2 linked regions of the Candidatus Vesicomyosocius sp. SY067_SCS001 genome follow. The main gene of each other region encodes a partner of the protein of the gene in region 2 in a complex. Links are inferred from orthologs where the notes say so. Each region holds a gene or a part of one and is shown on either strand. Other genes may lie near its edges.

Region 1 (7,047 bases), 310 kb from region 2 along the record:
GATCTGGCGGGGTTCATAACTATTTATTGTTGGTACAACCTTGATACTATCAAGTATCTATTTTACATTTAGTTTGGTTTTATTATTAGCTAATTCTAAACGTTCTTGAGTTTCTGTATCTTACTAATATACTGTGTAATATCCAGCACTAATTTGATTTAGCAATGGTTGTTTTTAGTACTTTTGAGAGTGCTATTTTTTTAAATAAATAAGGTTTAAACAGTGTAGATTGGTAAACAGCAATGCCAGAAAAGTATAGGTTTTTGTTTGCAAGAGTTAACTAGGTATTTATTTGCTGTTTATTCTACGTATTTTTAACCAATTGTGCATCATTTAAATATTGGTTATTGTTGTTTTTAATTGACAGGAGTTTAAGAATACATACATAATTTTTAGTTGAAGTTTGCAATCTCATTAGTTTAAATTAATTAAAAAATTGAGTAGTTGTTTGTTGTATTTGTTAAATGTTAGATTTTGAATGTGAATAGCTTGTATTTTGATAATTTCATTAAATGGTAATTTTGTATAGATTAAGATTTAAATTTTCATTTAAAACATACAGAAAAGTTATTAAATTAAATCCTAATTGATATTGAACTCTAAAATAACGATGAAAACTAGCATCATTATTTACGCGTGTGAGTTAAAAATCTTGATAATCAAAAAAATTTACAAAGCTAAATATATAACATATTTAGGTATTCGTCATGTATTCTTTAGATTTTGGTAGTAATCATAGACACGGCTCCAAACGCTACCAATATGACCATTATTAATTAACTTATTATCAACTTTGGTTATGGGCATAATTTCGCGTGTAGAGCTGGAGATCCACAACTCATCTGCAGTGTTTAGTTCATTAATTGAGAACGAGGTTTCTTGAATAGAGATATGATATGCCTTTGCACTTTCTAAAACCAAATCACGAGTAATACCAGATAGAATGTGAGTATTAGTTGGGTGGGTATATAGGGTGTTATTTTTTATCATAAAAACATTAGAAGTTGCACCTTCAGTCACTTGAGTGCCTTGATAAAGAATAATCTCTTCAACATTTTTTTCTTTTGCTTGTTGTGAATACATAACATTAGCTAAAAGAGAGGTGGATTTAATGTCACATCGACTCCAACGAATATCTGGTTGTGTGATGGCTGAAAATCCTGTTCTAAGTGTTTTCTTGGTTTTAGTTAGCAAAATGTTAGTTTCGATATAGACAGTTGGTGTCAAATTACTAAAACTATGCTGGCGTTTGTTACTTATACCCCGACTTATTTGTAAATAAATTGATTGTTCTTGATTGTTGTAAAATTTTAGAAGTTTATTGAGAATACTGCCCCACTTTTTTGAACTATATGGATTTTTTATTTTGATCGAATCAAGACTTGTTTGTAAACGTAATAAATGTTCATCAAGACGGAATATTTTGCCATTATAAATAGGAATTACTTCATACACGCCATCACCAAACAAAAAACCTCTATCCATCACAGAAATGTGTGCTTGATTTTTTTTAATAAATTCTCCGTTTAAAAATACCACTAAAATCCAATAGCCTCAAGCATACGTGAAAAAAAATTTGCTTGTTGTGCATTTTCAAGCGCAACAAGTGGAATACTAGCTATGGTTTTGCCTTTAAACTGAATGAGAAGTTTTCCAACAATATCACCTTTATTAATAGGTGCTGATAAGGCTGTATCAAGTTGGATAACTTGGTCTGAAAATTTGAACTGACCACGTGCTAGAGTAAAACTAATTGTTTTTGATGTACCAACCTTTAACATGTTTTTAGTTGAGCTAGCTATAGGCAATTCTTTTTTTATTTTTCTAATGGTTTTAGTTTCAAAAAAACGAAAGCCGTAATCAAGAATTTTTTGTGTTTGTGAAGTTCTGTCGTTGACACTATTAGATCCTAGAACAACAGAAATCAAGCGCATACCAAGACGTTCGGCACTGGCTACTAGATTGTATCCTGCTTTTTTAGTAAATCCAGTTTTAAGTCCATCTACTGTATGATCATTCCATAGTAATTTATTACGGTTGTATTGTTTAATACCATGGTAAGTAAATTCTTTTTCTGAATACCATGGGTAAAATTGAGGAAAGTCTCTAATTATTGCTGTTGCTAGTAATACTATATCGGCAGCAGTAGTGTATTGATTATTATCTGGTAAACCAGAAGCGTTTTTAAACTGAGAATTATTCATACCAAGTTTGCGTGCATATTCATTCATATAAGTAGTAAATGTACTTTCATCTCCTGCAATATGTTCAGCTAAAGCAACAGCAGAGTCATTGCCGGATTGAATAATCATGCCTTTAAGCAAAGTTTTAAGCTTTATAGTTTTTCCTACTTCTACAAAACTTTTTGAACCACCTGTTTTCCATGCTTTTTTACTGATACGTACTTCATCTTCTAAGTTTATACGATCATTGTTAATGAGTTGAAAAATGACATACGCTGTCATTAGTTTAGTTAGACTTGCTGGTGCTCGTTTGTAGTTTTGTTTGTTGTTAGCAATGACTTTACCAGAATTGTAATCAACAATACTATAAGCAACAGCAGATATTTCTGGAGCTTTAGGGGTAATGAAAATTGCTGCTTGGGTATTTAAGGTAAATAAGTATATAAGAATAGTTAAGGATTTGATAAATAATTGGTTTTGCATAAAATAATTAGTTGTTTAGTTAATTAAATACTTGTTTTAACTTTGCTTTATAGTTGATAAGATACCATAGCATATCTATTATCGTGATTATAATATGTCAGTACTTAAAAATTATAAAAAGTAAGCAAAGTTTTATTGATTAACTATTTTTGGTAGGCTAATGAATTCCAATTTAGTTTTATTTTTAATATCTTAATGAATATTTAAATACTTATTTCGCCAATATTGGATATTTTTTATGTTTTCAGCACCTTCTAAGTGTTACTAAGTTATTTTCACAAAATAATCAATGTTTATTATTAATGTGTTCATTAATAATAAACAAACCTTTACATCTATCCAAAGACACGATTTTTTACTATTATTTTTAATAAGATAACAGGTTACTTGAAAATTAGTTGTTGGTAAAAATTAAGTTAAAAAAGCAAATAAGCAAGAATATGTACATTATTTTTGTAGGTAACTTGGTGTTTTATGTTTACGAATTGCCATGATAATGCCAAAGCTAGACATTAAAGTAATGATTGATGATCCGCCATAACTAATCAATGGTAATGGTACACCTACTACAGGTAGTAGTCCAGATACCATGCCAACATTAACAAAAATATAAGTAAAAAAGACAAAAGTTAAACTCAAGCCTAATAATCTTGAAAAATTATCCTCTGATTGAAAAGAAATTATCAGTAATCGGTAAATAATCAATCCATACAAGGTAAATAAGAATATAATTCCTATAAACCCCAGTTCTTCAGCAATAACAGCAAAGATAAAGTCAGTTGTATGCTCAGGTAAAAAATTAAGATGAGATTGAGAGCCTTGTCCTAAGCCTTTACCAATTAAACCACCAGAGCCAATTGCAATTTTTGATTGCAAGATATGATAGCCAGAACCTAAAGGGTCAGAACTTGGGTCAAATAAGGTCATAATACGTTTTTTTTGATAACCTATTAATAGGTAGTCCCATACAACATAGACGCATGAAATAGTGATTGATGAAATTAAAGTAAAATTTAGCCAATTGTTTTTAATAATTTGAATGCGAACACCAGAAAAAAACAATACATAAAAACCAGATGCAGCAATTAATAGTGAAGTACCTAGATCTGGTTGTTTAGCTATAAGTATCACAGTTGAAATAATGGCAACAATGGATAGAAAAATGGGTAGTAATTTTGGTAAAAATGTTTTCTCACTTAAAATTGAAGCTATAGCAATAGGGACGATAACTTTCATAATTTCAGAAGGCTGGAAGCGTATAAAACCCAAATTAAGCCAGCGTTGAGCGCCACCACTATTTGAACCAAAAATTAAGACAAAAATTAGCAAAAATATGCCAAGTAACATTAAATAAGGAGAGAAACGTTTAAGTTGATAAGGTGGTATTTGAGCAATAATTAACATTGCACAAATTGCCAATGCAAAGTGTAAGGCTTGCTTATACATAGTTTGCATAGAGCCTTCTGAAGCTGAATAAAGCACAATAAGTCCAAACCCACTAAGTGTGATAATCAATAAAAATAAAGGAGTATCCATCTTAAAATAATGCCAATAATGACGTATTTGTGCAACATTTAATAATTTTATAATAATAATAAACCAACTGATCTAGCGTCAGATAGTAGTAAATTAAAGCTTCGACAAGCTGATTTATTATTCATAATTTCAGTGCTAATACCCATTTGACGAATAGCTATCTGTTGTTTTGGATGTAAAAATTTATGTGTTGAGCCTGAACCAATAATTAATAAATTAATATTATCTTGATTGGATAGAGGGAATAACGAAATTTTATTAATATCATTAAGATGATTGATATTAATTTCACAATAGTAACTACAAGAAATAAAACAAGGTATTTTAAGTTGTATATGTGTTAATTTAACATGGTATTCTTCGATGGAAACAATACTGTTATAATCTGTCTCTTGTTGGTTAAATTCCATGGTGTTACAGTGACTATTTGATGAATAAAAGCACATTATAACAGTGTAAAATTAATTCTCTTTTTTATTATTAGAGAAATAGATGTCAGATTCAAGTAATACAGATATATATAATGCAGATTTATTCAGTGGTGTCACTGCTTTTGATACTAAGAATTTTACCATGGCATATCAATTATTAGCTCCACTAGCTATAAAAGGTAATGCTGAGGCTTTATGGCGTGTTGGTATGATGCAAATGAACGGTTTAGGCATGGTCAAAAACCAGTCTTTAGGGTTTGAAAATTTTTTACAAGCAGCAGGAAAAGGACATGCATTTGCTCATCATATGCTAGGGGTAGCATATATGACTGGAGAGGGCGTAGAAAAAGATATTGTACAGTCTATTAAGTGGTTTAAAAAAGGTGCTAAATTTGGTATTTCTGGTCCAATGTACACATTAGGTATGCTATTCGAAGATGGTAAAGAAGTTAAACAAGATTTAGAAAAAGCACAATATTGGTTCGACAAAGCCGATAGAGTAGAGTAAGCCCATAACATTAAAAAATAATGATGAAATCAAGATTTGCTCCATCCCCAACAGGCTATTTACATATTGGGGGTGCTAGAACTGCATTCTTCGCTTGGATTTGGGCTAAAAAACAACATGGTAAATTTGTATTACGTATTGAAAATACAGATTTAGAACGTTCAACTCAAGCATCAACTGATGCTATTTTACAAGGCATTGATTGGCTTGGGCTTAATTATGATGAAGGTCCTTTGTACCAAACGGATCGTTTTGATAGGTATAAACAAATTATTCAGTATCTATTAGATGAAAAAAAAGCTTATTATTGTGAATGTTCTAAGAATCGTTTACAAATATTGCGTGAAGAGTTAACAAAACAAGGTAAAAAGGCTAAGTATGACGGTTGTTGTCGTGATAAAAATCTACATACTGGTGTTGTACGTTTTAATAATCCAAAAGAAGGAATAGTGGTTTTTAATGATGTAGTCAAAGGAAAAATTTCAATTAATAATCAAGAATTAGATGATTTAGTTATTGCTCGTAGCGATAACACACCAACTTACAATCTTACTGCGGTAATTGATGATCATGATATGAAAATTAATATCATTATTCGCGGTGATGATCATATTAACAATACACCTAAGCAAATTAACCTTTATCAAGCATTAGGTTGGCATCTACCAGAATTTGCACACTTACCTATGATTCTAGGTAATGATGGTATACGTCTTTCAAAACGACATGGTGCTGTGAGTGTTATGGCATACCGAGATGCAGGATTTCTGCCTGAAGCCTTGCTTAATTATTTATCCCGTTTGGGCTGGTCGTATGGTAATCAAGAAATATTTTCTATAAATGAAATTATTCAGCTATTTGAATTAAAAAATATCAATAAAGCGTCTGCAAATTTTAATCAAGATAAGCTTTTGTGGTTCAATAAAGAAACCATTAAAAGTTCTAGTGTTAAGAATTTACTTAGTAACCTGACTTGGCATTTACAAAATCAAGAAATTACAATTAAAGATATACCTAATATTGAAATAGTAATTCGATACTTGCAAAATAGATGTAAAACTTTGGTTAATATGGCAGGTGAGTTAAAAATGTTTTATCAAGATTTTGACAATTTTGATGAAAAACTTGCTAAAAAATTATTTAAAGATAAAGCACCACTTAAGCACTTACTTGTAGAATTAGAAATGCTAAACACCTGGAAAGCTAATAATATTAAACAAGTTGTTAAACAAGTATGCTTTGAGCTCAATATCGACTTTGGAAGAGTAGGACAGCCTTTTAGGCTTGCGCTAAGTGGTGATGGCAATGCAGGCAGTATTGATATTGTAGCCGAATTGGTTGGTAAGAATAAAGCGTTATTACGTTTAAAGATGGCGATTGATTTCTAATAAATACTTATAAGTATGGTAGATTTATCACTATTTAGAGGACAATATCAATCATTACAGGATTCAGTCAAGGAAGATTTTTTAAATAGTCCAGAGACAGCTCAAGCACTTGTTTTATATAGAAGTGATGGAATTGATCAATTACTAAAGGATATTTGGCAAAGTTTTAATCTTTCTTATCAGTTGTGTTTAGTGGCAGTTGGAGGTTATGGTAGGAAAGAATTGCATCCATACTCAGATATAGATTTATTAATCTTAATTCCTGATGATTCTCATAATACTTATCAACAGGATATTGCTAGTTTTTTGACATTTTTATGGGATGTAAATCTGGAAGTAGGGCATGCAACTCGAGATTTGAAAGATTGTATTAGCGTGATTGATGATCTTAGTGTGGTGACTAATTTATTAGAATCTAGAGTTATTCTAGGTAAAGTGTCTTTGTTTTATAAGATGAAAGCTGTGATTAAATCTAGTGTTTGGTCAAGTCAATCATTTTTAGTTGGAAAGAAAAAAGA
Region 2 (7,208 bases):
TTAGAGTAATTGAAATTTGCAAACCCTTGTTTATCAGGTAAAAACCACTAATATTATATGTTATTGAATAGAGTATTGGTTTGTGATGATACCTATTTAGTTAGTTATATATCTTGTTAACAGGAATTATTACATAATCAAGGTTAGTTTAAAACCAATAAAATGATAAAAATTACTTGTAAAAAAGACGTACCTCTACCCAATAATAATCTTATATATTATGTGTGGTACTGATAATAAAACTAAGGCTTATGATTTTAAAACCAGAGACATTAAAGTTTTAAAAAAGTTATTTCCTTATTTGTTAAAAATGCGTATACGTGTTATTTTGGCAATGTTATTTTTGATTATTGCAAAATTTGCTAATGTTGCAGTGCCAGTTGTTTTAAAAGAAATCGTTGACGTTTTAAATCAGACTAATATCTTGCTAATTTTACCGTTAGGACTACTTTTTGCTTACGGTGCGCTTAGACTTGCTAGTTCGTTATTTAATGAGCTTCGTGATGCGATTTTTGTACGTGTTCGTTATCATATTATGCGTTTGATTGCAATTAGTGTATTTAAGCATTTACATACATTGGATTTGTCTTTCCATCTTGATCGTCGTATTGGTGGTATTACCCGTGATGTTGATCGTGGCACTCAAAGTGTATCTACCTTGTTATCGATTTTTGTGTTTAACATCATTCCTTCATTTTTTGAGATATGTTTAGTGATTGGTGTTTTGTGGTTTAATTATGATATTTTCTTTGCTGGTATTTCATTTTTAACGGTAGTTTTTTATGTAGGCTTTACATTGGCTATTACAAATTGGCGTATGAAGTACCGTTATCAGATGAATGATATGCAATCTGAGGCTAATATGAATGCAGTGGACAGTTTAATTAATTATGAGACGGTTAAATATTTTAATCAAGAGGATGCTGAAGTTAATCGTTATAATGAAACTATGACTCGTTGGGAAAATATTGCTACTAAAAGTTTTACTTCAATGACGGCGCTTAACTTTGTTCAAAGTGCTGTTATTGCTGTAGGAATAACTATCATTTTAATTTTCGCATCTCAAGGTGTTGTTGATGAAAGTTTGAGTCTTGGTGATATGATTATGATTCAAGTATTGTTATTACAGTTATTTATGCCATTGGGTTCTTTAGGAATTGTGTATCGGCAGATTAAACATAATTTTATTGATATGAATAACATGTTTGATTTACTTGATCGTCAATCAAAAGTAAATAGTTCTAAGGATGCACCAAAAATAAAAATTGGTCAAGGAAAGATTGAGTTTAAGCGTATTTCTTTTGCCTATAAAGGTAAGAATAAAGTATTAGAAGAAGTTAGTTTTGTCATTGAGCCTGGACAAAAAGTAGCTATTGTAGGTAAGTCTGGTTCTGGAAAGTCGACATTGGCGAAATTATTATTTCGATTTTATGATGTGGATAGTGGTGAAATATTAATTGATGGGCAAAATATCAAGAATTTGAATCAACATTCTGTGCAATCAGTTATTGGTGTTGTTCCACAAGATACTGTAATGTTTAATGAAAGTATTTATTACAATATTGCTTATGGAAAACAAGATACAAACCAACATGAAGTGGAAAAAGTAGCTAAACTTAGTTTTATTGACGCCTTTATTAATAAGCTTCCTGAAGGCTATGATACGTTAGTTGGTGAACGTGGTTTGAAACTTTCTGGTGGTGAAAAACAACGTTTAGCGATTGCTAGAGTACTTCTAAAGAATCCGCCTATTTTAATTTTTGATGAAGCAACATCGGCATTAGATTCTTATTCAGAGAAGATGGTTCAAAAAGCATTAAAGAGATTATCTAGCAAACATACTATTTTAGTAATTGCACATCGACTATCTACTATTATTGATAGTAATAAAATTATTGTACTTGGAGATGGGAAAGTACAAGAATGTGGAACACATGCTAAGTTATTAGAGTCTAATGGTGAATATGCTAAATTATGGCAGTTACAAGTTAATGAGAAAAGTGATGAAATTTGAATTAAAAAATATAAATTATTTAGCACGCCGTGGCAAAATAATTTTTGATAGAGGCGAGGTTGAAACACCAGCATTTATGCCAGTTGGAACTTATGGTTCAGTTAAAGCCATGACGCCAGAAGAATTGAGCAGCTTAGGTGCGCAAATGATTTTAGGAAACAGTTTTCATTTAGCGATTACACCTGGTACGGATGTTATTCAAGCACATGGAAATTTACATGATTTTATGCATTGGAAAGGTCCAATATTAACAGATTCTGGAGGTTTTCAGGTATTTAGTTTAGGAGAAACAAGAAAAATTAGTGAAAAAGGTGTAGATTTTCGTTCACCTAAAGATGGTGCTAAAATTTTTATAGGGCCAGAAGAGTCAATACAAATACAGAAGAAGTTAGGTTCAGATATTGTTATGATTTTTGATGAGTGTACGCCCTATCCAGCTGATAAAAAAACAGTTTATGAGTCTATGCAATTGTCTTTGCGATGGGCACAACGATCAAAAAATGAGCATGATCGTTTAAATAATAAAAATGCCTTATTTGGCATTGTTCAAGGTGGCATGCATGAGGATTTTCGTATGCAATCGGCAGCTACTTTGGTTGAAATAGGTTTTAATGGATTTGCAATTGGGGGATTGAGTGTGGGTGAGTCTAAAGAAGAGATGATAAAGGTATTGGATTATCTTCCAAGTCAATTGCCTAGTGATAAGTTAAGATATTTGATGGGTGTTGGTACACCGAAAGACTTGGTAGAAGCAGTTGAACGTGGTATTGATATGTTTGATTGTGTTATGCCAACACGTAATGCTCGTAATGGTTATTTGTTTACCTCAATTGGTATTGTTAAAATTCGTAATGCACGGTATAGACTTGATACTTCAGTATTAGACGAGTGTTGTCATTGTTATACTTGTCAAAATTATTCTAAGTCTTATTTGCATCACTTGCAAAGAAAAAATGAAATCTTAGGTGCAAGACTTAATACTATTCACAATCTTTATTATTACCAATACCTAATGTTACAAATGCGTAGAGCTATTGAAATTAATAAATTTTCAATTTTTAAGAAAGAATTTTACCAACAACAAGGATATGGATACCTATGAGTAATAATTTATTATTTTTTAGTGATCATTTTGAAGGCTATACTTTGATGTTCATCAAATAAGAGTTTTCAGTAGGTTTGGAGTTTTATTAGAGAAAGAAAATATAAATACTTGTTAAGTATTGATGGCTAGATTTAGTTAAAATACATAGTTTAGAGATAGAGTAAGCAATATTAAATTTTTATAGTAATCTTATAATGGGACTGATCTAAGGCTAAAATAATTATTTTGTATAATTAATTAACCATCCATGATTATATTAATTTAAAGCGTGTTTACCGATTTTAATAGTCCCAATTGACTGAAATTTATTAAGGCAAAGTATTGTTTAATTGTTTATCAAAATATACATCAAGTACTTGACGTGCAATTGGTGCTGCTTTTGAGCTACCATTACCTGCATTTTCAACAATAATAGCGATAGCTATTTCTGGATTTTCAATGGGGGCAAAGCCAGTAAATAGTGCATGATCTCTTAATCTTTCATCAAGTTTTTCTTCAATATACTGTTCTATAGTATTGTCAAGACTAAATACTTGTGCGGTTCCAGTTTTTCCAGCTAATGTATAGGTTAAACCTTTATTGAGCTTTCTAGCAGTACCTTTAGGTGCATAAATAGCTTGTTTCATTCCGTCAATTACATCTTCCCAATTTTGAATATTTTTAATTGGAATTTGTATATGACTATCTTTTTTAGATTCGATGATGATATCATCAGATGTTTGCGTATTTTTAAGCAAGGTTGGTTTAAATAGAATACCTTTGTTGGCAATTGCTGTAGTGGCAACTGCAAGCTGTAAAGGAGTAACAGCTATAAATCCTTGACCAATACCTGTAATCAAGGTCTCTCCACGATACCAAGGTTTATGTTTATTAATTTTCTTCCAAGTTTTAGATGGTAGTATTCCGGAATTTTCTCCAGGAATATCAATATTTGTCTTTCGGCCAAAATTAAATAAGTCTAAATTATTATGTAATTTGTCAATACCTAGTTTATTTGCTAAGTCATAAAAAAATACATCGCATGATTGTGTTATTGATTCTTTGACATTGACATGTCCATGTCCTGTTTTTTTCCAATCGTTAAATTTGCGTTTAACATTTGGTAATTTGTAATATCCTGGGCAAAAAGTGCTACTTATATTAGTAATAACTCCCTCTTCTAAGCCTGCTAAAGCCACCATAGGTTTAATTGTAGATCCTGGAGGGTATAACCCTTGAATTGCACGGTTAAGTTGAGGGATATTTTTTGATGTTTGTAATTGGTTGTAGTTGGTGTGTGATATACCATTTACAAACCAGTTTGGATTATAAATAGGTGTACTAACGAGTGTTAATATTTCGCCATTTTTGACATCTATAACCACAATTGAGCCTCGTTTTCCTTTAAGGAGTGCTTCTGCTTTTTTTTGCATGTCTAAGTCTATGCTTAGATATAAATTCTTACCAGTAATAGCAGGCTTAATGATTTTGATGTGAATAACCCTACCATTTACATTTCGTTCGATTTGTTGTAAGCCGTTAGTACCATGTAATAGTGTTTCGTATTGTTTTTCAATGCCAGTTTTACCTACAAATAAAGTGCCTAAATAGTTTTTCTTATCATAAATAAGTTTATCTTTTTTAGACATTCTAGAAACATAACCAATAACATGAACGCTAGAATTTTGGTTGGGATAGATTCGATGGAAATAAGGTTCTATATCTACACCAATAAAAATATTGCTAATTAAGAATTTTGCAACTTGGATCTCATTAAGGTTATATTTAATTGGAATACTATGAAATTTTTGATAATGTTTTATTTTTTGATTAAATATTTTAATATCCTTATTATTGATAAATCCATACTGTTTTAGCTGTTGTAGTGTTTTTGTAATGTTTTTAGTTTTTTCTTGTGTTAAGGTCAGTTTAAATGCTAGTTTGTTAGTAGCTAAAACATTACCATTACGATCAAATATTTTTCCTCTACTAGGTGTTATTGGTAGAGTATGTATTTGATTGTTTAAAGCTTTTTTTAAGTAATATTGATAGTTTACTATTTGTAAATTGTAAATTCTAATTATTAATAAAGCAGTGAGTAAAAAAATAAAAATAAGTGCTAGTCTAAGTCTATAAAAGAGTATTTTATTTTCAAATTGAGGATTATTTATGCTTTGCATTTTGATAGTAAGAACTGAACTATTGGCCAAATGAATGCACTAGTAAATGGCGCTAAAAATAAGTAATAGTTAATGATAAAACCTTGTGTTAATACAAAGATTAGTAAGAAAAATGCCAAATAAATACTGCTAGATATAAATACATAAACTTGTTGAGTACTTAGGTTAGATAAAAAAAATGATTGCTTTATATTGCTAATAAATAGACTACTAAAAATAAGCGCTAAGGCATTTTGTCCCAAAATATCACCATGTAGAATATCAACAAGTATGCCAAGAATAAGCGCAATAAAAAATTTTACTTTGGTTGAAAAATATACTATCCAGTAAATATAAAGAAGTAATAACCAAAATGCAGATGCGCCTAATAACAGATTGTTTAGAGGTATTACACTTAAAATTAATGCAAAAAAAGTAATCTTTATTAGAAATATATAGGGACGACGTTGTGAATTCATGGTTAGTCTGTTACAATAATGACAAATTCTAATTGTTCTGGTATTTGAGCAGATTTTAATTGGATATGTAAGAATGGTTCGTTTTGGTTTTTTTCTACGCTAATTACTGTTCCTACTGGGTATCCATCTGGAAATTTTGATCCGATAGAACTACTTAAAAATACATCACCTACTTTAACGTCTAAATTAGGCTCTATAAATTCAACATTTAATAGATGATTATTCTCAGCTATACCTTTGCTAATACCCCGAACACCACTACGTCCATTTTTAACAGGAACGTGTTGTGTTGGATCATTAGCCATTAATATAGTTGAATATAGTGGTGTTGTTCTCGATATTTGCCCAATAATACCTTTAGAACTTAAAGCTATTTGTCCAATTTTAATGCCACTACTACTACCTTTGTTAATAATAATTTGTTTTTTAAGTCTAGATTGGCTAAGTTCACTTATTCGGGCTAAAGTAAATTTTTGTTGTTTTACGGTATAACTTGAATCTAATAGTGCTTGGAGTTTTTTATTTTCAAGTACTAAGGCATTGTAGGTTTGTAATCTAGCTTTAAGTTTTAATAGTTCACGATGTAAATTATTATTATTTATGGTTAATTGATCTTTGCTAGTACCTTGATTATCAATCCAGGTATATATCTGTGAAGGTAAGTTCACTACCATATAGATGGGTGATATTAAGGTTTCAATTGATTGTCTTAGATGGTTAAGATAAGAAAATTTATAATCAGATAGTATAAGTATTATAGAGATAATGACAGGGATAAAAAGTTCAAGAAACTTCATATTGGAAAGCCCTATAAATAATTAATCAATATTTAACTATTCAGCAGCTAAAAACCCTATATTATGTTTAGAGATCATATTAAGTGCAACTCCACCACCGCGAGCAACACAAGTAAGCGGATCGTCAGCAATACGTACTGGCAGATTAGTTTCTTGACTAATAAGCTTATTAATACCATCTAAGAGTGCGCCCCCACCTGTGAGGACTAAGCCATTTTCGGCAATGTCAGAACTTAACTCTGGAGGGGTTTTTTCTAATGCAGTTTTAATAGAACTGATAATTATCTTAAGTGGTTCTTTTAATGTTTGTAAAATTTCAGTATTAGTTATATTGAAGCTCACTGGAATTCCTTTAGCAACATCACGTCCTCTAAATTGCATTTCTTTAACAGCGCTTGATTTGAACGCTGATCCCACCTCTTCTTTAATCTTTTCAGCAGTTGAGTATCCGATAATAATGCCGTGTTCACGACGTATAAATTTGACAATTGTATCATCAAATACATCGCCACCTATACGTAATGAATCAGAATATACAATACCATTAAGTGACATAATTGCAATCTCAGTTGTGCCTCCGCCAATATCAATAACCATAGCTCCTGAAGCTTCTTCAATTGCCATACCTGCACCAAGCGCTGCTGCCATTGGTTCTTCAATTAAATAAACATCACG

What was found.
Region 1: the proteins of mrdA (region 2) and rodA are in contact, whole or in part, in a crystal structure (PDB 6PL5), measured with the Thermus thermophilus proteins. The link is inferred for Candidatus Vesicomyosocius sp. SY067_SCS001 from one-to-one orthologs. Residues at the interface, in WP_223903432.1 of Thermus thermophilus: Arg4, Ile5, His6, Leu8, Ala9, Phe12, Ala15, Leu16, Leu19, Gly20, Arg22, Ala23, Trp24, Leu26, Gln27, Val28, Tyr31, Tyr34, Leu36, Leu43, Thr45, Asp47, Lys156, Gln157, Gly158, Ser160, Val184, Leu201, Glu202; in WP_223903423.1 of Thermus thermophilus: Phe161, Val165, Phe168, Val169, Leu172, Pro198, Tyr199, Glu202, Tyr211, Arg212, Asp213, Gln220, Val221, Gln223, Ser224, Ile226, Ala227, Ile228, Gly229, Ser230, Gly266, Phe267, Val270, Leu274, Tyr277, Gly278, Leu281, Phe285, Leu289, Arg297.

The regions. Positions count from the first base shown.
Region 1 is NZ_CP054877.1:451,463-458,509, forward strand. Bases 2,159-4,986 are described here. They hold rodA (rod shape-determining protein RodA), read right to left. Parts: upstream 4,203-4,986; coding sequence 3,114-4,202; downstream 2,159-3,113. Other genes in these bases: HUW60_RS02180 (D-alanyl-D-alanine carboxypeptidase family protein), read right to left, coding at 2,159-2,666; HUW60_RS02190 (Mth938-like domain-containing protein), read right to left, coding at 4,250-4,612; HUW60_RS02195 (tetratricopeptide repeat protein), read left to right, coding at 4,695-4,986. In the rest of the region: dat (D-amino-acid transaminase), read right to left, coding at 706-1,539; more of HUW60_RS02180, read right to left, coding at 1,539-2,158; more of HUW60_RS02195, read left to right, coding at 4,987-5,141; gltX (glutamate--tRNA ligase), read left to right, coding at 5,165-6,529; glnD ([protein-PII] uridylyltransferase), read left to right, coding at 6,545-7,047. UniProt on the Escherichia coli protein: Peptidoglycan polymerase that is essential for cell wall elongation. Also required for the maintenance of the rod cell shape. Functions probably in conjunction with the penicillin-binding protein 2 (mrdA).
Region 2 is NZ_CP054877.1:762,256-769,463, reverse strand. The notes cover bases 2,854-5,842. They hold mrdA (penicillin-binding protein 2), read right to left. Parts: upstream 5,279-5,842; coding sequence 3,428-5,278; downstream 2,854-3,427. Other genes in these bases: mreC (rod shape-determining protein MreC), read right to left, coding at 5,739-5,842; mreD (rod shape-determining protein MreD), read right to left, coding at 5,266-5,736; tgt (tRNA guanosine(34) transglycosylase Tgt), read left to right, coding at 2,854-3,116. Outside these bases: HUW60_RS03665 (ABCB family ABC transporter ATP-binding protein/permease), read left to right, coding at 221-2,014; more of tgt, read left to right, coding at 2,004-2,853; more of mreC, read right to left, coding at 5,843-6,533; HUW60_RS03640 (rod shape-determining protein), read right to left, coding at 6,570-7,208. UniProt on the Escherichia coli protein: Catalyzes cross-linking of the peptidoglycan cell wall. Responsible for the determination of the rod shape of the cell. Is probably required for lateral peptidoglycan synthesis and maintenance of the correct diameter during lateral and centripetal growth.